Regions from separate parts of the Buttiauxella sp. BIGb0471 genome, predicted to be linked through region 2. Evidence: riboswitches for the same ligand, from Rfam matches in the RefSeq annotation. Region 2 holds a riboswitch; the other holds the start of a gene.

Region 1 (11,207 bases), on a different contig from region 2:
GTCCATATACTGAAGCGTCACTTTATGGGTAAAGATGCCAGTATCAACACTCCCCGTCCATTCCAGCCCTTTGATGGTCGCGGACTTGATGTTGTCGTAATTCCCTTCGAAAGATCCCGGAGCAGAATAGTAAGTAATGAGGTTTTCTATCTGGTAATGATAAGCCGACAAGCGCCAATCTACTGGCCCTGTTAATCCTTCAAGTCCGGCTTCCCATTGTTTAGACTCTTCTGGCTTCAGGTTTGGATTTGAGTCGATACCAAAGCGTGTCGAACCAAATTGCTGCCCAAGCGAGGGAGCAAGGAACCCGGTGCCGTAAGAAACCGTGGCACGATACCCTTCAACAAACTCCCAACCAGCGGCCGTCTGCCATGTGCCATGCCAGCCAAATTGTTCGTCATTGTCTTCACGACCAGAGGCTTCCAGCGTCACATCGCCAAACTGCTGCTGACCACTGAGGTAAACACCCGTGTTATCGCGCTTATAGGTATCAGACATTGCCGTATCTGAAGACGTTAAGCGCTGCTGCTGCCAATCAACGCCTGCACTGACTGAGCCATTTCCTACAACAAAGTTATTACCCCATTGAATGTTACGCTGGGTCATATTGTCGAGAGTAGTACCGTCGTTATAGCGGCCATTCACGCTGCTATAGTTGTAGTCTTTTACTTTTTGATAGCTAGCCAACAATTGAGAAGAGTAAAGGCCAGAGTGGAAACGCATGCCTGCATCGAATGTCTGGTTGTAAAGTTGCTCTTCATCGCCGCCACCGGCATACCCATACGAGCCCTGGTCGTAATCGGTATTGTTGGTATAGCCGTAACCCCGGAAGAAACCATCAAACTCGTCACTGAACTTATGCTCCAGCCCGCCCCAGAAAGATTTGCTGCGATAGCCATCGCGGTCACTATCGCCGCTATAAGGTGAATCCGGCAGGACGTTAAAGCCTTTGGTCATTTCATACGAACCCGCGACCGTCGCCACGGTGTCACCAAAACGATGACGCAAAGTCCCGTCGTATTGCTGATAGCCGTTCGAGCCGACACCCGCATTGATTTGCGATTTCTCTTCATCGGTCTGCGTGATGATATTCACCACACCGCCAATTGCACCCGATCCATAAACCGCTGAACGAGGGCCGCGAATATATTCCACGCGTTGCACTAATGAGAGGGGGATTTGATTAATATCAGCAGTATTAGAGATTCCTGGGCGAGCGATAGGAATACCGTCTACCAGCACTAACACATGGCTTGCATTGGTCCCGCGAATAAACATAGAAGAACCTTGCCCAATGCCGCCGTACTGCGCGATATCCACGCCTGGCAAACGACGCATCACATCGTTAAGCGATTTTGCCTGCCACTGGTCGATATCTTCCCGGGTTACAACATCGGTTGGAGCCAGAACAGTATTTACCGGTTGCTGAAAACGGTTAGCCGTTACTACCAGGCTATTATCAGAATTGCTGTCTTGCGCCCAGCCTGAAAAAGCCGTTACGGACAACGCCGTAAACAGCGAAAGTTTTTTTAACTTCATTTATATAAGCATCCGCTTTCCAAAAAGGATGCCGCAGACATAACCGATAGCACGCGATAGTTATGACAAATTGCGACGTATACCGGCAGGTCTTCGGGCTTGGAGGCGTTTGTTAATGGATGATGACTTCCCACTTATATAAGCAGTGTCTGCACATGGCACTCATCCCGCTCTTCCTTACCGCTGCGCGTCAGCCCCAGAATTGCACTGGGTTCCCTTTTAACTTATAAAAAGGCCGGAAACGCTATGCTACGATTTTGTTAATAAGTTTGTCTATAAACATCAAAGTGCAACAGCACTGGACATCAGGAACCTATTCCCTACAATTCGCCGCGTAGTTTGACTCTATTAACAGGTATCAGCTCATGACCCCCGAACATCTCCCGATTGAACAGTACGACGCGCAACTGGCCGAAAAAGTCGCCCGCTTGCAAAGCATGATGGCCCCTTTTGCAGCGCCTGCGCCGGAGGTGTTCCGTTCGCCTGTCAGCCATTACCGGATGCGTGCTGAATTCCGCATCTGGCATGATGAAGATGATCTGTACCACATCATGTTTGACCAGGAAACGAAGCAGCGTATTAGGGTTAACACCTTCCCCGCAGCCAGCTCGCTTATCAACGCGTTGATGCCTGCAATGCTCGACGGCGTGCGTGATATTCCCGCCCTGCGCCATAAGCTTTTCCAGATTGATTATCTGACGACAATGAGCAACCAGGCGGTTGTTTCACTGCTATATCACCGCAAACTGGGTGAAGAATGGCAAGAACACGCCCAGGCGTTGCGCGATAAATTACGTGCTCAGGGTTTCAACGTTCACTTAATTGGCCGCGCCACCAAAACCAAAATCGAGCTGGATCAGGATTTCATCGACGAGCGTTTGACCGTTGCGGGCAAAGAGATGATTTATCGCCAGGTGGAAAACAGTTTCACGCAACCCAACGCGGCGATGAATGTTCATATGCTGGAATGGGCGCTGGACGCGACTCAAGACTCAACCGGCGACTTGCTGGAACTGTATTGTGGCAACGGTAACTTCTCGCTGGCACTGGCGCGTAACTTTAACCGCGTGCTGGCAACTGAAATCGCCAAACCGTCTGTTGCTGCCGCGCAATACAATATTGAAGCGAATGAAATTGAAAACGTGCAAATCATTCGTATGGCAGCTGAAGATTTTACCCAGGCAATGAATGGCGTGCGTGAGTTTAACCGCCTGAAAGGCATCGACCTGAAAAGCTACCAGTGCGAAACGATTTTTGTCGATCCACCGCGCAGTGGCCTGGATAAAGATACCGTGAAGATGGTGCAGGCGTACCCGCGCATTCTCTACATTTCCTGCAATCCGCAAACCCTGTGCGAGAATCTGGAAACATTGTGCGAAACGCATAACGTGTCGCGCCTGGCGCTATTTGACCAGTTCCCTTACACGCACCATATGGAATGCGGCGTGTGGTTAACACGCAAATAGCAAAACGGACGCTTCGGCGTCCGTTTTTGTTTTTAGCTCAGGATATTATTCAGTGACTTGCGTTTTAAGCGCCCGGACTTTAAAGCCAATCCAGAACAATAATGCGACTGAAAGTACCGCTGGCAGGAAGTTAGAACCCATTGCCGGATATTCAGCCCGCACAACGGCGCTGTACAACAACACTCCCAGCACAAAACAAGCCGCTGCAATACTTGGCAGGCCAACCGGCATCGTGCGGTTTTGGTAGCGATGATGCAAACAGTACACCGTCAGCACCAGCGTAATAATAGGGAAAATGGAAAACGGCACAACCGAGCTAAACAACGCGGCAAACGTTCCGTTAATCGCAAGGCCCGCGATAAACGCTAACCCGAGCGTACCTCTCTCTTGTAACTGTTTCATTGCTCTTCCTTTCAATCACTCTTCGGATATTTGAGCTAATGCCACTTTCTCTTGCTCCCGGCGATACCAGTAATACGCACCTTTTGAAATCATACGTAACTGAAGCACCAGTCGCTCTTCAAGCTGACGACGCTGATCGGCATCAACGTCCAACGCTTCGGCACCAGCACTAAAGACAATCGTCACCATCGCTTCAGCCTGCGCCTCAGTGAAACTGCGTGGCATGCGATTTTCGAGTTCCAGATAGTCCGCAAGTTCCGCAATAAAATGCTGAATTTCACGCGCGACAGCGGCACGGAACGCGGCAGACGTTCCAGACCGTTCACGCAACAGCAAGCGGAATGCGTTGGGATTATTACCGATAAATTCCATAAATGTTGAGACAGAAGTTCGAATTACGCTCCCGCCTTTGGCAATTCGTTGGCGAGCCTGCCGCATTAACTGGCGCAACATTAGACCGCTTTCATCAACCATAGTCAGACCCAGTTCATCAACATCACGGAAATGGCGATAAAACGATGTTGGCGCAATTCCTGCCTCACGGGCGACCTCGCGCAAACTCAGGCTGGCAAAACTCCGTTCAGCACTTAATTGACTAAACGCGGCTTCGACCAGAGAACGCCTGGTTCTTTCTTTTTGTTGCGCTCTTACACCCATCATGTTGCCTGAATCTCTTAAATCGACGTCGCACTATACCAGAGAATAACTTAACTGGTTTTATACAGGTTTGTGAATGATTGTTTACGCGAGCTTGCTCGCGTTACGCAGCAAAAAGCACAACGACAATTGGGTTATCCTGGCGTTAATGTTACCATCGTGTTGCTTTTATGTATAAGAACAGGTAAGCCTTACCATGTCACACACCTACGATTATGACGCAGTAGTAATTGGTTCCGGCCCAGGCGGCGAAGGCGCTGCAATGGGGCTGGTGAAACTTGGAGCAAGGGTAGCTGTTGTTGAGCGCTACCATAACGTGGGTGGCGGCTGTACCCACTGGGGAACCATCCCTTCGAAAGCCCTCCGCCACGCCGTCAGCCGCATTATCGAATTTAATCAAAACCCTTTATACAGCGACCACACCCATCTACTCCGTTCTTCCTTCGCCGACATTCTCAATCATGCCGACAGCGTAATTAACCAACAAACTCGTATGCGCCAGAGCTTCTATGAGCGCAACCGCTGCGAGATGCTGCAAGGCGATGCACGTTTTGTCGATGCGCATACTATTTCGCTGGAATGTCACGATGGTTCGGTGGAGATGATTACCGCCGAGAAGTTCCTGATAGCCTGCGGCTCGCGCCCGTATCGTCCACCGGAAGTCGATTTCTCGCATCCACGCGTGTATGACAGCGATTCCATTCTCAACCTGCACCACGAACCGCGCCACGTCATTATTTATGGCGCAGGGGTGATTGGTTGCGAGTATGCGTCGATTTTCCGGGGCATGAACGTCAAAGTTGATTTGATCAACACCCGCGACCGTCTGCTGGCGTTTCTCGATCAGGAGATGTCTGATTCGCTCTCTTACCACTTCTGGAACAGCGGCGTGGTTATTCGTCACAACGAAGAGTTCGAGAATATTGAAGGCGTGGAAGACGGCGTGATTGTTTCGCTTAAATCCGGCAAAAAAGTGAAAGCGGATTGCCTGCTTTATGCGAACGGGCGCACCGGTAATACCGATTCGCTGTCACTGGAAAACGTGGGGCTGGAAGCCGATGGTCGTGGTCTGTTGAAGGTCAACAGCATGTACCAGACCGCACAGCCGCACATTTATGCCGTTGGCGATGTGATTGGTTATCCAAGCCTGGCATCAGCGGCTTACGATCAGGGCCGAATCGCTGCACAAGCGATGGTCAAAGGCGAAGCGACGGCGCATCTGATTGAAGATATTCCGACCGGTATTTATACCATTCCGGAAATCAGCTCAGTCGGGAAAACCGAACAGCAGTTAACATCGATGAAAGTGCCGTACGAAGTGGGTCGGGCGCAGTTCAAACACCTTGCTCGCGCACAAATCGTCGGTATGAACGTGGGTACACTAAAAATTCTCTTCCATCGTGAGACGAAAGAGATTTTAGGGATTCACTGCTTTGGTGAGCGCGCGGCCGAGATTATTCATATCGGCCAGGCGATTATGGAGCAGAAAGGTGGTGGCAACACCATTGAGTACTTTGTTAACACCACCTTCAACTACCCGACCATGGCGGAAGCCTATCGGGTAGCGGCTTTAAACGGCTTGAACCGCTTGTTTTAACGCTGGCTCAAAATGGCCATCCATATGGGTACGGATGGCCTCTGCGAGTTGCTCATAGCGACCACGCAGCGGAGAACCCGGACGATAAACCAGGCCGATAGTACGACGCGGCTCTGGTTTATAACATGGCAAATAAACCACGCCATCGCGGCAACGCTCGTTCGGCACAGCCAGCGCAGGTAACAATGTTATCCCGCTTCCGGCAGCGACCATGTTGCGCAGCGTTTCAAGGCTGGTTGCACGGAAATGGGTATCTTCTTCAGCACCTGCTTCAAAACAGAAACCCAGCGCCTGATCGCGCAGACAGTGCCCGTCTTCCAGCATCAGCAGCTTTTCACCCGCAAGATCCGACAATGGCACGCGATCGCGGTCCGCCCACGGATGATCCTGGTAAATCGCCAGCATCATCGGCTCATCAAACAGCGGCACTTCAATAAACGCTTCGCTCTCTTTCACCAATGCCAGAATCGCACAATCGAGTTTGCCACTATCAAGCTGCGCTAACAGCTGATGGGTCTGTGCCTCGTGAAGGTACATTTCTAGTTTGGGGAAAGTTTTATGCAACATCGGGATAATCTGCGGTAACAGATAAGGCCCAACGGTTGGGATTAAGCCGATGTGCAGCGGCCCGGACATTGCCTCGCCCTGCTGACTTGCCATCTCTTTGAGCACTTTAACTTCGCGCAGCACCGTACGCGCCTGGTCCACCAGCAGCAAACCCGCCTGAGTGAACAAGACTTTACGGCTGGTACGTTCAAGCAACATCACGCCGAGTTCATCTTCAAGTTTACGAATCTGACCACTAAGCGTTGGCTGACTGACATGGCAGGCATCCGCTGCCCGACGAAAGTGACGATGTTCAGCCAGCGCCACCAGGTATTCTAGATCACGAATATTCATTCTCTATCCTCCGTCGCCATGATAGCCCATGGCGATAGAAATCATAGCAACGAACGATTATCCCTATCAACAGTTGATATTGAATAACGGCCCTCAACCGCACAAACCATCCATCACAAACAAAAAAGCCCGGCTCAAGGCCAGGCTCATTTTGTAGCGCAATAATTTTAAATCAGTCGCTGCTTCGCGTCGCTAATCGCCAGTGCTACCTGCTGAGGAGAAACGCCGCCTTTTGCTGCGCGCTTATCAAGGCAGGATTGCAAAGACAGAATCGGATAAACATCATCACCAATCGTTGCGCTGAATTTCTGCAAATCGGCGAGTGATAATGCTTCCAGCGCTTTGCCCTGGCGAATCGCTTCGACTACCGCTTCACCCACAATATGGTGCGCTTCACGGAACGGCACGCCTTTCGCTACCAGGTAATCAGCCAGTTCAGTTGCGTTGGCATAACCTTGCTCGGCGGCTTCTTTACAACGCGGGCGTTTAACCTGAATACCATCCAGCACCAGCACCGACATATGCAAGCAATCCATCCAGGTATCGAGCGCGTCGAACAGGCCTTCTTTGTCCTCCTGCATATCTTTGTTATACGCCAGCGGCAGCCCTTTCAGGGTCATCATCATGCCTGTCAGCGCGCCCTGCACACGGCCACATTTGCCACGGATAAGCTCCAATGCATCCGGGTTTTTCTTTTGTGGCATGAGGGAAGATCCTGATGTCACGCGGTCAGACAACTCAACAAACCCAGCTTCGCCGGTATTGAAGAAAATCAAATCCTCTGCAAAACGCGACAGGTGAACCATGCCGATGGACGCGTCAGAAAGTAGTTCCAGCACGTGGTCACGATCGGACACGCTATCCAGGCTGTTACGCGTTGCCGACGCAAAACCTAACCAACCCGCCAGTTGTTCACGATCGATTTCATAAGCCGTGCCAGCTAACGCGCCGCTGCCCAGCGGGCTAACGTCGAGACGCTCAAGCGTACTTTGCAAACGGCTTTCATCACGCGCCAGCATTTCAACATAAGCCAGACACCAGTGTGCAAAAGTCACCGGCTGTGCACGTTGCAAGTGGGTATAGCCCGGCATCACAGCGTCTTGATTGTTTTCTGCGGTTTCAACCAGTGCATGCTGCAGTTGGCGAGTGGCCCCCAGCAGTTCACTGATCTGCATTTTGCACCACAGTTTAAGATCGGTGGCGACCTGGTCATTACGGCTACGGCCAGTGTGGAGTTTCTTACCCAGCGCACCGACTTTATCGATGAGCTTGCCTTCCACCCAGCTGTGAATGTCTTCCGCATCGCTCTCAAGAATCGCCTGCGGATTGGCCTGCACTTCTTCCAGCAGGAAATTCAATGCCTGCTCAAGCTCCTGCTGCTCAGCAACAGTCAGAACACCAACGGTAACCAGCGCTTTGGACCAGGCGACAGAACCCACAATATCTTGCTCCGCCAGTCGGTAATCAAAGCGTAATGAGTCATTGAACGATTTGAACCGCTGATCTGCTGCCTGAGTAAAACGTCCACCCCAAAGTGCCATAGTGATGCTCCATAAATTATCGTCTTGTTCCCCCTCACCCCGACCCTCTCCCCTGGGAGAGGGAGAAAAGAAAGTCCCCTCTCCTGGGGGAGAGGGTTAGGGTGAGGGCTATTAATTAAAAAACTACTTCTTCAATTCATTCAGTGCACGAATCCGTGATGACAACGAGAACAGACGGATAAAGCCGCCCGCGTGGCTGTGGTCATACACTTCGTCTTCACCGAACGTTGCGAACTCTTCGCTATACAGGCTGTTCGGAGATTTTTTCTGCTTCGCGGTGACATGGCCTTTATACAGCTCCAGCACCACTTCACCGTTAACTTCTTCCGCCAGTGATTCCGCAGAAGCCTGCAAAGATTTACGCAGCGGAGCGAACCAACGGCCATCGTAAACTACGTAGGACATTTCCAGGCCCAGTTGCTCACGCCATTTGAAGCTATCGCGGTCCAGAACCAGTTGCTCAACGCCACGCAGTGCAGCCATCATGATGGTGCCCCCTGGAGTTTCGTAGCAGCCACGGGATTTAATCCCTACCAGACGGTTTTCTACGATATCAATACGACCGATACCGTGCTTAGAACCCATCTTGTTCAATGTTTCCAGGCACTGGAATGGCGTCATCGCTTCGCCGTTAACGGCAACGACTTTGCCTTTTTTAACCGTAACGGTAACTTCTTCAGCCTGATCTGGCGCTTCTTTAGGATCAACAGTCCAGACCCAGCAATCTTTGTTCGGTGCATTCCACGGGCTTTCCAACACGCCGCCTTCGGTAGAAATGTGCCATGCGTTTTCGTCACGGCTGTAGATTTTCTCAAGAGAAGCGGTCGTCGGGATGTCACGCTCTTTCAGGTAATCCAGCAGCGCTTCACGGGAACGCAGGTTCCACTCACGCCATGGCGCAACCACTTTCAGATGTGGTGCCAGTGCCGCCCATGCGGATTCGAAACGCACCTGGTCGTTACCTTTACCGGTCGCACCGTGGCACAGCGCATCTGCGCCAACTTTATTTGCCACATCAACCAGCGCTTTAGCGATAAGCGGACGCGCCATAGAAGTCCCCAGCAAGTAGGTGCCTTCGTATAGTGCGCCAGTCTGCAATACCGGGTAAACGTAATCGCTGATGAACTCTTCGCGCGCATCAACGACGTAACATTCCGTTGCGCCAGAACGCAGTGCTTTTTGCTCAACGCCTTGCAGGTCTTCGCGATCCTGGCCGATATCCACTACGCACGCGACCACTTCACAGCCGCCGTAGTTTTCTTTCAGCCATGGAATGATGGCAGAAGTATCCAGGCCGCCAGAGTATGCGAGAACGATTTTTTTGATTCCGTGATTTTGCATTGTCTTATCCTTCAAAAACTTAATTTTAAACTAGGCCAGAATACGGGTGCCAATGGCGACGCCGTTAAACAAAGAAGGTAACTGCTCCGCATGACGCCAGGATGCAATATCCACCGGGCGACCCAGCGTGCGTGCTGCATCCAGCGCCGCGTTAACTTTCACTATCATGCCGTCGGTAATAATGCCCTGAGCGATTAACTGCTCCGCTTTCGCCGCCGTCATTTCTGCAATACGTTGCCCTTTGCCATCCAGAATCCCGCTCACATCGGACAGCAGAATCAGGTCAGCGCCAAGCGTTGCCGCCAGCGCCGTAGCCGCCTGGTCAGCATTCACGTTCATCAACTCGCCTTCCGCTGTCACGCCAATAGAGCTGACAATCGGCAGGAAGCCAGAATCTAAAAGCGTGGTAATCAGCTTTGCCGAACCCGGTTTCGCAAGTCCCACATGACCCAACGCTTCATCAAGTTTGGTCACGGTGACGCTGTCGCCATCGCCGAGGCAAAGACCGACACCATTGATGCCATGCTTTTTCGCCCACGCCAACAAGGTTTTGTTCGCCGTACCCGCCAGCGCACCGGTAATAATGTCAATCTGGTCAGCAGGCGTCACACGCAGGCCGTTTTTCTTGGTCACTGGCAGAGAGAGTTTTTTCATTAACTCATCTACCAGACATCCGCCACCGTGCACAATCACCAGCGGGCGTTGATGGGATTCGCGGTAATTGACCAGCGCGGTAAACAGACGCTCCAGCGCTTCTTCGCTATCCAGCAGCACGCCACCTAATTTGATAATTAATGGATTCATCATGTCACCCGGCGTTAATTAAATAAGAGACTGTGTTTCGGCAAAGCCAAAACGAATATTCAGGCACTGCACGGCCTGAGCCGATGCACCTTTAAGCAGATTGTCTTCGGTGGCGACAACAATCACATGCTCGCCCTGCACGGCAAAGCCGATATCGCAAAACGGCAGGCCAACAACATTTTTTAGCGCTGGCACGCCTTTTTCATACAGACGCACCAAAGGCTTATCTTGATAGGCCTGGTTAAAAGCGTCAGCGACTTGCTGCTGCGTCACGCCATCTTTCAGACGACAGGTAATGGTTGCCAGAATCCCACGCGGGAAATTGCCCAGGTGCGGAGTAAAAATGACCGGCGTACCCAAATGCGTGACAATTTCTGGATGATGGCGATGGTTAAAAATGCCATACGGTTGCAGGCTCACTTCGCAGAAACTGTTGGATATCGCTGCTTTACGCCCAGCGCCGCTAACCCCGCTGGTCGCATTGATAACTGGCCACTGGTTCAAATCCAGCAGTCCGCCCTCAATCAGCGGTTTTAACGCCAGTTGCGAAGCCGTTGGGTAACAGCCAGGAACGGAGATCAAACTGGTTTCTTTCAGTTTGTCGCTTTCCCATTCTGCCAGGCCATAAACCGCTTGCTCAAGCAGCTCAGGATGCTGATGCGTAAAGCCATAATAGAGCTGATAGAACCTGGCATCGTTAACGCGGAATGCACCGGAAAGATCGATGACGACACAGCCTTTCGCCAGAAATTGCGGCGCCAGGTCATGGCTCACTTCATGGGCTGTTGCGAGGAACACCACGTCTACGCCGTCAGTAAATTCGCTGATATCTGACATTGGCTGTAACGGCAAGTCGACGATACCTTTTAGTTGCGGATGCAAATCAGATATCAACTTTCCTGCGTCATTACTTTGCGCTGAAACCGTCAATGCGGTTATGTTCATATGAGGATGGCGATT
Region 2 (11,207 bases):
GCCCCCGATTTTCAGTGCGCGGTCGCTTTTGCAGAATCGGCGGATTAGGCGCTGTAAACCGTTAATCAGATTGCCCATCCAACGCACCGGATGCGGCCAGTTCTGCGGGTCGCCGAGCCAGTAATCCAGTAACCACGCAATAGCCCACGCCAGTATCGTCATTGAGAGCTCCTCGCCAGTTTCAACCAACGATTGAGCATTTCCGGGCGCTGGGCGAAATGCACATGCAGGTAGCTGGCGAAAGTGGCCTCGTGTTGGAAGCCGCCCTGCCAGCGGGAAATCGCCACACCATCGCGCCATTTGCAGCAGTCGAGAGCCGCCGGTAATGGGCCGCTGAAATCGGAGTAGTGAAATTCGTGTCCACGCAGGGTTTCGCCTTTGCTTGCCAGCAAGGTGTCTTGTCGCGCGGTGGCTTCGCAGTAGCCAAACCGGGTCAGGCGCTTGCCCATCTGACTGTGGCCTGGTAATACGCCGCACATGGCGTGAGTTTCACCCTCGCCGTCGGTCAACGATTCGCCCAGATACATCAACCCGCCGCATTCGGCATACAGTGGGATGCGGCGCTGATGGGCTTGTTTCAGGGATTCATGCATTTTGAAATTTGCGGCGAGCGTGGCGGCATGCACTTCGGGATAACCCCCACCCAGCCAGATCATCTGGCAATCGGGAACGGTAGCGTCATGAAGTGGGCTGAAGCGCTGAATTTTCACTCCGGCCTGCTCGAGCATGTCGAGGTTATCCGGGTAATAAAAGTTAAAGGCTTCGTCTTTGGCCAGCGCGAGGGTTAATCCATCGGCTAAAGCCGCATCCGGTAAGGTCGGCGCTTTGCCCTCTGGCATTGAGTGAAGGCGCGATAACGCCAGCAGATGGTCGATGTTAACGGTTTCTTCAAGCTGTTTTGCAAGCTGCTGCCAGCGTTCATCCTGAGGGTCATTTTCTTGTGCCGGAACCAGGCCAAGATGGCGTGATGGCAATGCCACATCCGCCATGACCGGCACTCGCCCCAGCACGGGCAGACCGCAGTAACGAGTAATCGCCTCGGCCAGCAACTGATAATGGCTATCGCTGTTGACGCGATTAAGGATGACGCCCGCGATGTTTAACGACGGGTCAAACCGCTGGAAGCCCATAACCGTGGCGGCGATAGAAGTGGAGACAGCTTTGCCATCCACCAGCAAAATGACCGGGCAGCCGAGCTGCTTTGCCATGGCGGCGCTGCTGCAATAGTTCGGGTCTGTGCCGTAGCCGTCATAAAGCCCCATCACGCCTTCGATAACCGCCACATCGGCCTGCTGCATTTGTTGGTTAAACAAACCATTGAGCGTGGGAGTCGGCAACATAAACGCGTCGAGATTGCGCGAGGTCACGCCTGACACCGCACTGTGCCAGCCGCTATCGAGATAATCGGGGCCGATTTTGAAAGGTTGGACGCGCAGATGACGCGCCATTAAGGCGCGGAGCAGCCCAAGCGTGACGGTGGTTTTGCCACAGCCGCTGCTGGTGCCTGCAATGACGAATGCGTGTTTCGCTGCCCCTGCCATAGTTGCCTTATTACTTTCGGCAAAAAGCGGATGTCAGCACGTGCGTGCAACCGGAAGCCGCACGCAACTGATGACAACTGACTTCCCACCGAAGGAGTTGTTTAAATTAAATGATTCGTCGGTCTTCTGGCTTAGCTTCATTCTCGCCCGCCCTTCCCAATCGTGAGATCAGTGGTTTCGCGGGTTCGTCGGCATCACAGCAGCGGGGGCTGCGGAGGAATTACACCTCCTTCCCAGCCATATTCACCCCAAATAAGAACGGGTAAAGACATGGCATAAACGAGTCAGTTGTATCGTGCATGACACTCAAATTATCATGCGCATGAATATATAAAAGCTCGAACAGTGTAAAAGCTAATAGATAGCGAGTGTTGCGCTATAACAATTTTTATTGATTTTTTAAGGCTTGTGGCGAAGAAAACAAAATGAGATCCACGATGAAAGAGAGTTGCCACCGTTATGGCTGAAGCGCGCTGCCCGGCGTCCTGCGGCGAATTAATTCAGGGTTGGATTGGCGGCAGCGAAAAGCTGGTTTCATGCCCTATCGACTGGTTTAGCACCGTTGAAGTCCGCGAAGGCGTGCAGTCTGGCGAAGAGCGGCCACGTATGCGCCAGATGCTGGAACAGGTGGTGGCGTATTTCGGCTATCCCGCAGCATTAGCAAATAGCCTGAGCACGGCTCTGGAGTCCACCATTCCAGTGGGTAAAGGTCTGGCGAGCAGCACCGCAGATATTGCCGCAACAGCAGTGGCAACCGCCCGGCATTTGGGTGAAACACTCAGCGAATCTACCCTTGCCGCTTTATGCGTAAACATTGAACCGACCGACAGCACGATTTTTGTCTTGCCGACGCTGTTTTCCCATCTGAATGCACAGACTCAGTTTAGCTGCCAGCCCGCGCCAGCAGTGGATATCCTGTTACTTGAAAGTGATACGACGATTCTGACTGAGGAATATCGTCGTCATCAGCGCGAATCTACATTAATCAGCAATGCCGCAGCGCTCGATGATGCGTGGCTTCGCTTGCAACAAAGTTGCGGGATGCAAGATCCCCGCTTGTTGGGAGAAGCTGCCACGCAAAGCGCGATCGCCAGCCAGGCGTTGCTGGCAAAGCCGATGTTTTCGCAGCTGTTGGCGCTGGTCGAAGCATTTGATTTATTCGGCGTGAACGTGGCGCACAGCGGAAGCGCTGTGGGGCTGATGCTGGATGTTCGCAAACATGATGCTGAGAAATTACGCTGGCAGATTAATCAGTTGGCTATTGATGTGCATTACCCGCGGCAACATCTGGTGAAGATGGTAGCAGGCGGCGTGCGTTGAATTGAGGCGAAAAAAAACCGCCATGAATGGCGGTTTCCAAAATCAACACTATTTACCCTAGATAATTCGAGTTGCATCAAGGCGGTAAGTGAACACAGCCAACGCAGAGGCAGCCCGAAGTATGACGGGTAAATTTTAATCGGCCTTGATTTCACCCATCACTTTCAATTTTTTGGAAATTTCACGACGCTCTTTAGACAGCTCAGCGTTTTTGATGATGTAGTCATCAACGCGGTCTTCGTAGTCGGTTTTCATGCTGGCGATGATGCCCTGAATAGCTTCGATGCTCATACCCGGCTTGATGTAATCGCTCAGGTTGTCCAGCAGCAGAACGCGTTTTGAGTTATCACGGATCTTTTTCTGCACGTCCTGGATTTCACGTTGCAGTTTGTTTTTACGACGGAACAGACGCACAAACTCAAGCACGTCCTGGAAAGATGGTTTGGTTGGTTCCATTTTTATACCCCTGCTAATTTCATACTTGGATTCGTTAAAACAACGATTCATTAAGTTAACGGTCATAAGCTTACCTTAAAGGTAGCGACGGCCGCTGACAATGTCATTCTTCAAGCTGCATGGTGATTAGCTGCAACCCGAACATACAGGCGATGGGTCTCTTTCGCTATCTTAACCTCAAATAGTGCTGAATCGAAACCAGCAATTCATATCAGACTAAGCAATTATTTGCGTAACGCGCGGCAGATCAACTGTGAGAGCAATTCCAGTTGACGGGCAAGCTCAAGGCTCAACCAGACGTAGCCATGAATTGGGGTTTCCTGAAGTTTCCCGTTCGGCCCCTCTTGCATCAACTGGCGCAACTCACTGACGATTTCGGTTAGTTTTTCGTTATTGGCAGAAATCGGCGACGGGTTTCCGTCATGCAATGCCAGGGCAATTGCCGCGAGTGTGCGTTGCGTCATCTGCTGAGTGTCACGCAGTGTGAGTGCATTGATCATCAGGAAGTGGCTTTCACGCGACGCCCAGTAAGCGTTAATTTGCAGCTCGAGCGTGCACACCATGTTACGGCTGACGGTTTGAATCGCTTCAAAGATGGTTTTTTGAATGTGGGTTTCTTTGCTGCTCGGGCCAATCAAAGCACGCATTCTGACCACATCACTTAATACCTGGCGCAAATGCTTTTCCAGGTGTGGGCGTTCCACCAGGTTCGGAGAAAAACCGGCGTTGTAGACCCGACCAAAGGCCGTGACGAAATTCGCCATTTGAATACGCCAGTGGATAAACGCGCGCTGCGGGTAAATGCTGGTGAAGAGCATCGCCAGTAATGAACCGAAGATAACGTCACCGCTACGCCACATCGCGATTTCCATGTCGCCTGCGGGCGCTCCCACCACCACGGCAAGTGTGATACCAATCAGCAAAGCCTGATAGGGCCTTTTACCCAGGGCCAGATAGCCGCAGATAAACATCGCCAGCGCACACCACACCAACATCAAAGGCAGCGAAAACAGCTCTAGTCTGAGCGCAACCAGGCCCATAGTTGCACCACAAATGGTGCCACCAATACGCTCAAATGCACGCGGGACAACGTTTCCCCAAAAGGAAATGGGCCCCATCACCACCACGAGGGTGATTAATGGCCATGTCCCTTCTGGCACTTTCAGAAGATGGACAATAAGAAAGGTGAGCACAAATGCCAGCGCGATACGGATACCGTGCACAACTCGGTAGTGGCGATAAACGCGGAGCTCAAACGGGCTTAATGATTTGTCGGGGCGCACACCCGGGTCTCCTGAAAAACAAAAACGGGATTGTACCTGTTTTTTTTGAGGGGGCATCACAAAGTTAGGGGGCTTGCGCCCCCTTTAGCATCAGACTTGATCTGCCACGGGAATTTACCCGTTAGCATTTAAGTTGCAGGTAGGCGGCCAGAGAACTTATCCCGATGAGCTTACTCAAGTAAGTGATTCGGGTAAGTGAGTGCAGCCTACACCCCTGCAATTTAAAGGATGACAGGTATATACATATCTATTTCCCAGACCCCGCTTTCTGAACCATCGTTAAGATAGTGTTCAAAGCAGGCTTTCGGTGCCATTTGATAGCGGTTGTCAGCCAACAGGCTGTCGAAGAACAGGTTCCACGGCTTGGCAAAATCACCGTCATCGACACGGGCGCGCGCCACCGCATACTGCCCGGCTTCTATTTTGGTGGTGATAACGCCTTCACTGTTTTCAGGCACGGTGAAGTTTTCAGCCACCGATACTACGGTATCGCAGCGCAGCTTTTCCGCAGGCACGACGTCTGGGTTATCGTAATAAACCGCCAGCCACTCTTCACCGACAATTTTGTGTGTTTTCACCCACAGTGAAAGCTGTTCAAACCCTTGATGAACCGTTTTTTCCCACGGCCCTACCATATGAAAACCCGCTACTTTCCGCTCATGCACTTGTTGTACGTTAAATTCCATATGACCTCCTGACTCGTTTAAAAACACTGTATATTTATACACCGATAAATTGCAGGAAAACAATCCTTTGTCAGGGTGATGTGGTTACTTTGCGAGCACGATCGCTTTTCGCGAATCTTTCGCCTGTAGATCTTAGTACAGGCAAAAAAAAGGGCCGGCATAACTGCCGACCCCGGTTGCATCCTTCAATTAATTTACAGTTTGTGGCTCAGATAATCGCTGAAGCGTGACCATGCACTGCCCTTTTTGACATCAGCCAGCGTCACCAGCGGCCAGTGCGCAATCAGTTTATCGCGGTCAAACAGTTCAATTTCACCAACACGCTGGTTAGCGGCGATAGGGGCTTCAAGCTCAGGCTTATCGAGGACATATTTAGCTTTAATATTAGGCACTTCAGATTTTGGCAGCGCCAGATAGACATCCTGATTGGTTCCGACTTCGACTTTCTTTTGATCACCGTACCAGATTGTCTCGGTGCCAATTTTCTTACCTTTATGCAGAACCTGAACGGTATCGAAATTATCCTGACCCCAGTGCAGTAATTTGCGCGCCTGATCTTCACGCCCTTTCGGGCTTTCAGCCCCCATCACCACAGCAATTAAACGGCGCTCGCCATCAACACTCGACGCAATAAGATTGAACCCGGCACTCGCGGTGTGACCGGTTTTCAGGCCATCGACGTTCAAGCCTTTGTCCCACAACAGGCCATTACGGTTCTGTTGTGTGATGCCATTCCAGGTCAGGCTGCGCTCGCTATACATATGATAAAAATCAGGTTCGCCATGAATAATGGCGCGGGATAGCACGGCGAGATCGTAAGCGGAACTGTGCTGGCCCGGTGCATCCAGGCCGTGTACCGTTTCAAAATGGGTATCGCGCAGGCGTAATTGCTGCACGTATTTATTCATCATCGCCACAAATTGCGGCTGCCCGCCAGCAACGTAATCGGCTAGCGCGACACAAGCATCGTTCCCGGAGTCGATAATCAGCCCGCGACTCAGGTCATGAACGGTGAGTCTGTCGCCTTGTTTCAAAAACATCAGCGATGAACCGTCGAAAACCGGATTGCCTTTTGCCCAGGCATCTCTGCCCACTGTCACGATATCGTCAGCCTTGATGCGCCCGCTATCAATAGCGCGGTCCACCACATAGCCCGTCATCAATTTCGTCAGACTTGCCGGGTTGCGTCGCACATGTTCATTTTCCGCAGCCAGAATTTGCCCGGTGGTGTAATCCATCAGCACCCAGGAACCCGCCTGAATTTGTGGAGGGGATGGCGGGTTAACAAAGATATCGTCGGCAAAAGCGGAGTGAGCAGATAATGACAGCAGAGAACAAACAGCAAACAGACGGATCTTCAACGATATACCCTCGGTAACAATAAATTCAGCCGCTTCTTTTACTGGAGTTTGCGATAATTTTCGCAATTAAATTGCAAAAATATATGAATAGATAGCATTGCGTACTCATCTTGAATATCTTCCGCAGTGGTGCAGGAGGCCTGTTAATGGTTTACCATGCACTGATGCAGTGACTGACCAACAAGTTTGAAACATGGAGCGAGTTTTAGTGGGATTTCAGTTTAATAACAATATGTTAAACAACACTCAAGGGCGGGAGTAAACCGTGGATAATACAACGCAACAACCGACCTTTCTCTTCCATGATTATGAGACTTTCGGCAAAAGTCCTTCGCTTGACCGCCCCGCGCAATTTGCAGCGATTCGGACAGATTCCGAGTTCAATGTCATTGGCGAACCAGAAGTATTTTACTGCAAACCCGCTGATGACTATCTGCCTCAACCCGAAGCGGTGATGATTACCGGGATTACACCGCAGCACGCGCTGGCTCAGGGAGTCAACGAAGCCGATTTTGCCAAACGCATCCACAGTATTTTTACGCAGCCCAAGACCTGTGTGGTGGGCTACAACAATGTGCGCTTTGATGATGAAGTGACGCGTAATATTTTCTATCGTAATTTTTACGACCCGTATGGCTGGAGCTGGCAGAACGATAACTCGCGCTGGGATCTGCTTGATGTGATGCGCGCCTGTTATGCGTTGCGTCCTGAAGGGATTGTCTGGCCGGAAAACGACGATGGGCTGCCGAGTTTTCGTCTGGAGCATTTAACCAAAGCCAACGGAATTGAACATGCCAACGCGCACGATGCGATGTCCGATGTGTACGCCACTATCGCCATGGCGCAATTGGTTAAAACACGCCAGCCGCGTCTGTTCGAGTATCTCTATACTTACCGCTCCAAACACAAGCTCACCACGCTGATTGATATTCCGCAGATGAAACCGCTGGTGCATGTTTCGGGAATGTTCGGTGCGTGGCGCGGCAATACCAGTTGGATTGCGCCGCTGGCCTGGCATCCGGATAACCGTAATGCGGTGATTATGGTGGATTTGGCTGGAGATATTTCTCCGCTGCTCGAACTGGATGCCGATGCATTGCGTGAACGTTTGTATACGCCGAAAGCCGCGCTGGGTGATGCTGCGGCGGTGCCAATCAAACTGGTACATCTGAATAAATGCCCGGTGCTGGCGGTGGCGAATACCCTGCGCCCGGAAGATGCCGAGCGGTTAGGCATCGACCGTAAACGTTGCCTGGAAAACCTGAAATTACTGCGCGAACACCCCGCCGCGCGTGAAAAAGCGGTAGCTATTTTTGCTGAGGCCGAGCCTTTTGTGCCGTCAGATAATGTCGATGCTCAATTGTACAATGGCTTCTTCAGCGATGCCGATCGCGCGGCGATGCGCATTGTGCTGGAGACAGAGCCGCAAAATCTACCGGCGCTGGATATTACCTTTGCCGATAAACGCATTGAGAAATTGCTGTTTAACTATCGCGCCAGAAATTTCCCCGGCACGCTGGATGAAACAGAACAACAGCGCTGGTTAGAACATCGCCGTGAAGTGTTGTCTCAGGAAGCGCTGCAAGCCTATGCGCAAGAACTGGAAGCGCTGTACAACCTGCATGAAAGCGATAAAGAAAAGACGGCGTTGCTGAAAGCGTTGTTTGAGTATGCGCAGTTTTTGGTGGGATAACAAAAAGCAAAAAGGCCGCTTTCGCGGCCTTTTTTGTCTTCAGCTTTTACGCTAAGTCTTCGTTGAATTGCGGAACCGGGTTACGGAAGCGACGTGTCACGAAGGCCAGATAGGTCAGGCCGATAGCCGCCCAAATCAGCCCCAGAATCATCGAGCTTTCTTCCAGGTTAATCCACAATGCACCCACTGTCAGCGCGCCACAGATTGGCAGCACCAGATAGTTGATGTGATCTTTGATGGACTTGTTACGGCCTTCGCGGATCCAGAACTGGGAAATGACTGACAGGTTCACGAAGGTAAACGCCACCAGCGCACCGAAGTTAATCAGCGCCGTTGCTGTAACCAGGTCAAATTTCACCGCGAACAGAGCAATGATTCCCACCAGCACAACGTTCAACGCCGGGGTACGCCATTTCGGATGAATGTAACCGAAGAAACGCTCCGGGAACACGCCGTCACGACCCATCACATACATCAGGCGAGAAACGCCTGCATGTGCCGCCATACCAGAAGCCAGAACCGTCACACAGGAGAAAATCAGGATGCCGAACTGGAAGGCTTTGCCTGCCACGAAGAGCATGATTTCTGGCTGTGATGCGTCCGGGTCATGGAAGCGAGAGATGTCCGGGAAGTACAGTTGCAGGAAGTAAGACACCACCACGAAGATCACGCCGCCAATCAGGGCAGTCAGGAAAATCGCTTTCGGGATGACTCGGCCTGCATCTTTCGTTTCTTCGGACAACGAGCTAATGCCGTCAAAGCCGAGGAACGAGAAGCACAGTATCGTCGCACCGGTGATCATCGGCACCACGTTTGCGTGTTCAGACCAGAATGGACGCGTGCTGGTTAACGTGCCGGCACCTTCGCCATTGGCTACGCCATAAATCACCAGACCCGTTATTACCACCATCACAACCATTTGCAGCACAACGATGAGGCTATTGAAGTTAGCCACGGTTTTGATGCCACGCAGGTTAGAGATAGTCATAAAGCCCACCAGCAGCACGACGAATATCCACGATGGGATCGACGGCACCAGGGCTTCAAAATAGATTTTTGCCAGCAGGATGTTGATCATCGGCATGAAGAGATAATCAAGCAGCGCCGACCAGCCCACCATAAAGCCGACCACCGGGTGGATAGCTTTTTGAGCGTAGGTATAGGCGGAACCCGCTGATGGGAAGCGGCGTACTAGCTTTCCATAACTTAACGCGGTAAACAAAATTGCCACAAGGGCAAACGCGTAAGCCGTAGCGACATGTCCGTCGGTAAGGCCAGATACAATCCCAAATGTATCGAACAAGGTCATAGGCTGCATATAAGCAAGGCCCATCATAACAACCGGAATGAGCGTCAGGCTCTTACGGAGTTCAACACGAGATTTTGCACCTGCGGTGACGTTAAGCGACATGGTCATTCCCCCAAACGGCGAATACCTGCGCAAAAGCAAAAAGCTGCCCCATCTGAATTTCCTCGGCGACACGACTGTCGTTTTTTAAAAGCTAGTATCTATCCGGTACGAAGCCCGGCCTCTTGGTTTTTTTGGCGGATGCCTGTTTGACTGCTAGAACTTAATGCAAAAAAATAACCGACGCGTTTAACGTCGGTTTTTTGTTCTCATTTAGTGAGGCGCGTATTTTGCACTAATTCGAGGCATGATGACAAGATGTTGAGACCTTCATTAACAATTTCTTTTTCAGCAGTTAACGGAACGAGAAAACGAATCACATTGGCTCTTACTCCGCAAGAAAGCAGCACCAGTCCTTTTTTACCGGCTTCTCTGACAAGTTCTTGTGTTAACTCTTTATTTGGACGATGGCTGTCACGCTCTTCCACCAGTTCCATGGCAATCATTGCGCCATAACCACGGACATCGCCAATACAGTCAAATTGCTCGGCCATTTCGTGCAAACGACGGGTGATTTGCTCACCAATTTCTTGCGCGCGGGCATTGAGATTTTCCTTCTCAATAATATCAGTGACCGCCAGTGCGGCAGCAATCGCCACGGGTGAGCCCGCATAAGTACCGCCAAGCCCGCCCGGCATGGCTTTATCAAACAACGATTTCTTACCGACCAGCGCCGAAAGTGGGAAACCGCCCGCCAGGCTTTTCGCCATCGTGACGAGATCGGGTTCCACTTCACTGTGTTCAATCGCGAAGGTTTTACCGGTACGGCAAAAACCGCTCTGGATTTCGTCAGCAATCAATACGATGCCGTGTTTATCGCACAGCGCACGCAGTTGTTTCATAAAGGAAGGCGATGCGGCGTAGAAGCCACCTTCCCCTTGTACCGGTTCAATAATAATGGCGGCGACTTCATCAGGTGACACGTCTGCGGCAAAAATACCCGCCAGCGAGGCCAGCGCCTGAGTGTCGCTCACGCCAAGATATGCCGCTGGATAAGGCGCGTGATAAATACCTGCCGGGAACGGGCCGTAACCTTTTTTATACGGCTGTACTTTGCCCGTTAACGCCATTCCCAGAAGAGTTCGGCCATGGAACGCACCACGAAACGCGATAATAGCCGAGCGCCCGGTGGCTATTCGCGCCACTTTAATGGCATTTTCAACGGCTTCTGCGCCAGTGGTGAGAAACAGGGTCTGGCACGGTTCGCTTATCGGCACCAGTTTATTCAGCCGTTCGGCAAGCTCGATATAATTGCCGTAAGGCGTGACCTGGAAACAAGGATGGGTAAATTTTTCAAGCTGTTGACGTACTGCGTCAATCACTGCCGGATGGTTATGCCCGGTATTGAGCACCGCAATACCAGAAGCAAAATCAATATAGCGTTTGCCTTCAACATCCCAAATTTCGGCATTTTTCGCTTTTTCGATGTATACCGGCAACGCATTGCCGACTCCCTGAG

The links. Region 2 has a riboswitch for cobalamin ahead of M2371_RS02525 (cobyrinate a,c-diamide synthase). Riboswitches for the same ligand answer to the same signal wherever they lie in the genome.
Region 1: another riboswitch for cobalamin. It lies ahead of btuB (TonB-dependent vitamin B12 receptor BtuB); the one in region 2 lies ahead of M2371_RS02525 (cobyrinate a,c-diamide synthase).

What each region holds. Positions count from the first base shown of each region.
Region 1 is NZ_JANUEU010000008.1:1,286-12,492, forward strand. It holds gene btuB (TonB-dependent vitamin B12 receptor BtuB) at 1-1,539, opposite strand, end outside; cobalamin riboswitch at 1,606-1,794, opposite strand; gene trmA (tRNA (uridine(54)-C5)-methyltransferase TrmA) at 1,905-3,005, shown strand; gene M2371_RS19770 (YijD family membrane protein) at 3,051-3,407, opposite strand; gene fabR (HTH-type transcriptional repressor FabR) at 3,423-4,067, opposite strand; gene sthA (Si-specific NAD(P)(+) transhydrogenase) at 4,261-5,661, shown strand; gene oxyR (DNA-binding transcriptional regulator OxyR) at 5,635-6,561, opposite strand; gene argH (argininosuccinate lyase) at 6,729-8,102, opposite strand; gene M2371_RS19795 (argininosuccinate synthase) at 8,226-9,443, opposite strand; gene argB (acetylglutamate kinase) at 9,474-10,250, opposite strand; gene argC (N-acetyl-gamma-glutamyl-phosphate reductase) at 10,266-11,207, opposite strand, start outside.
Region 2 is NZ_JANUEU010000001.1:547,357-558,563, reverse strand. It holds gene cbiB (adenosylcobinamide-phosphate synthase CbiB) at 1-162, opposite strand, end outside; gene M2371_RS02525 (cobyrinate a,c-diamide synthase) at 159-1,541, opposite strand; cobalamin riboswitch at 1,640-1,820, opposite strand; gene M2371_RS02520 (GHMP kinase) at 2,001-2,861, shown strand; gene M2371_RS02515 (DUF496 family protein) at 2,997-3,317, opposite strand; gene M2371_RS02510 (FUSC family protein) at 3,542-4,600, opposite strand; gene sbmC (DNA gyrase inhibitor SbmC) at 4,822-5,286, opposite strand; gene dacD (serine-type D-Ala-D-Ala carboxypeptidase DacD) at 5,481-6,647, opposite strand; gene sbcB (exodeoxyribonuclease I) at 6,913-8,340, shown strand; gene M2371_RS02490 (APC family permease) at 8,387-9,751, opposite strand; gene yoeI (membrane protein YoeI) at 9,741-9,803, opposite strand; gene gabT (4-aminobutyrate--2-oxoglutarate transaminase) at 9,958-11,207, opposite strand, start outside.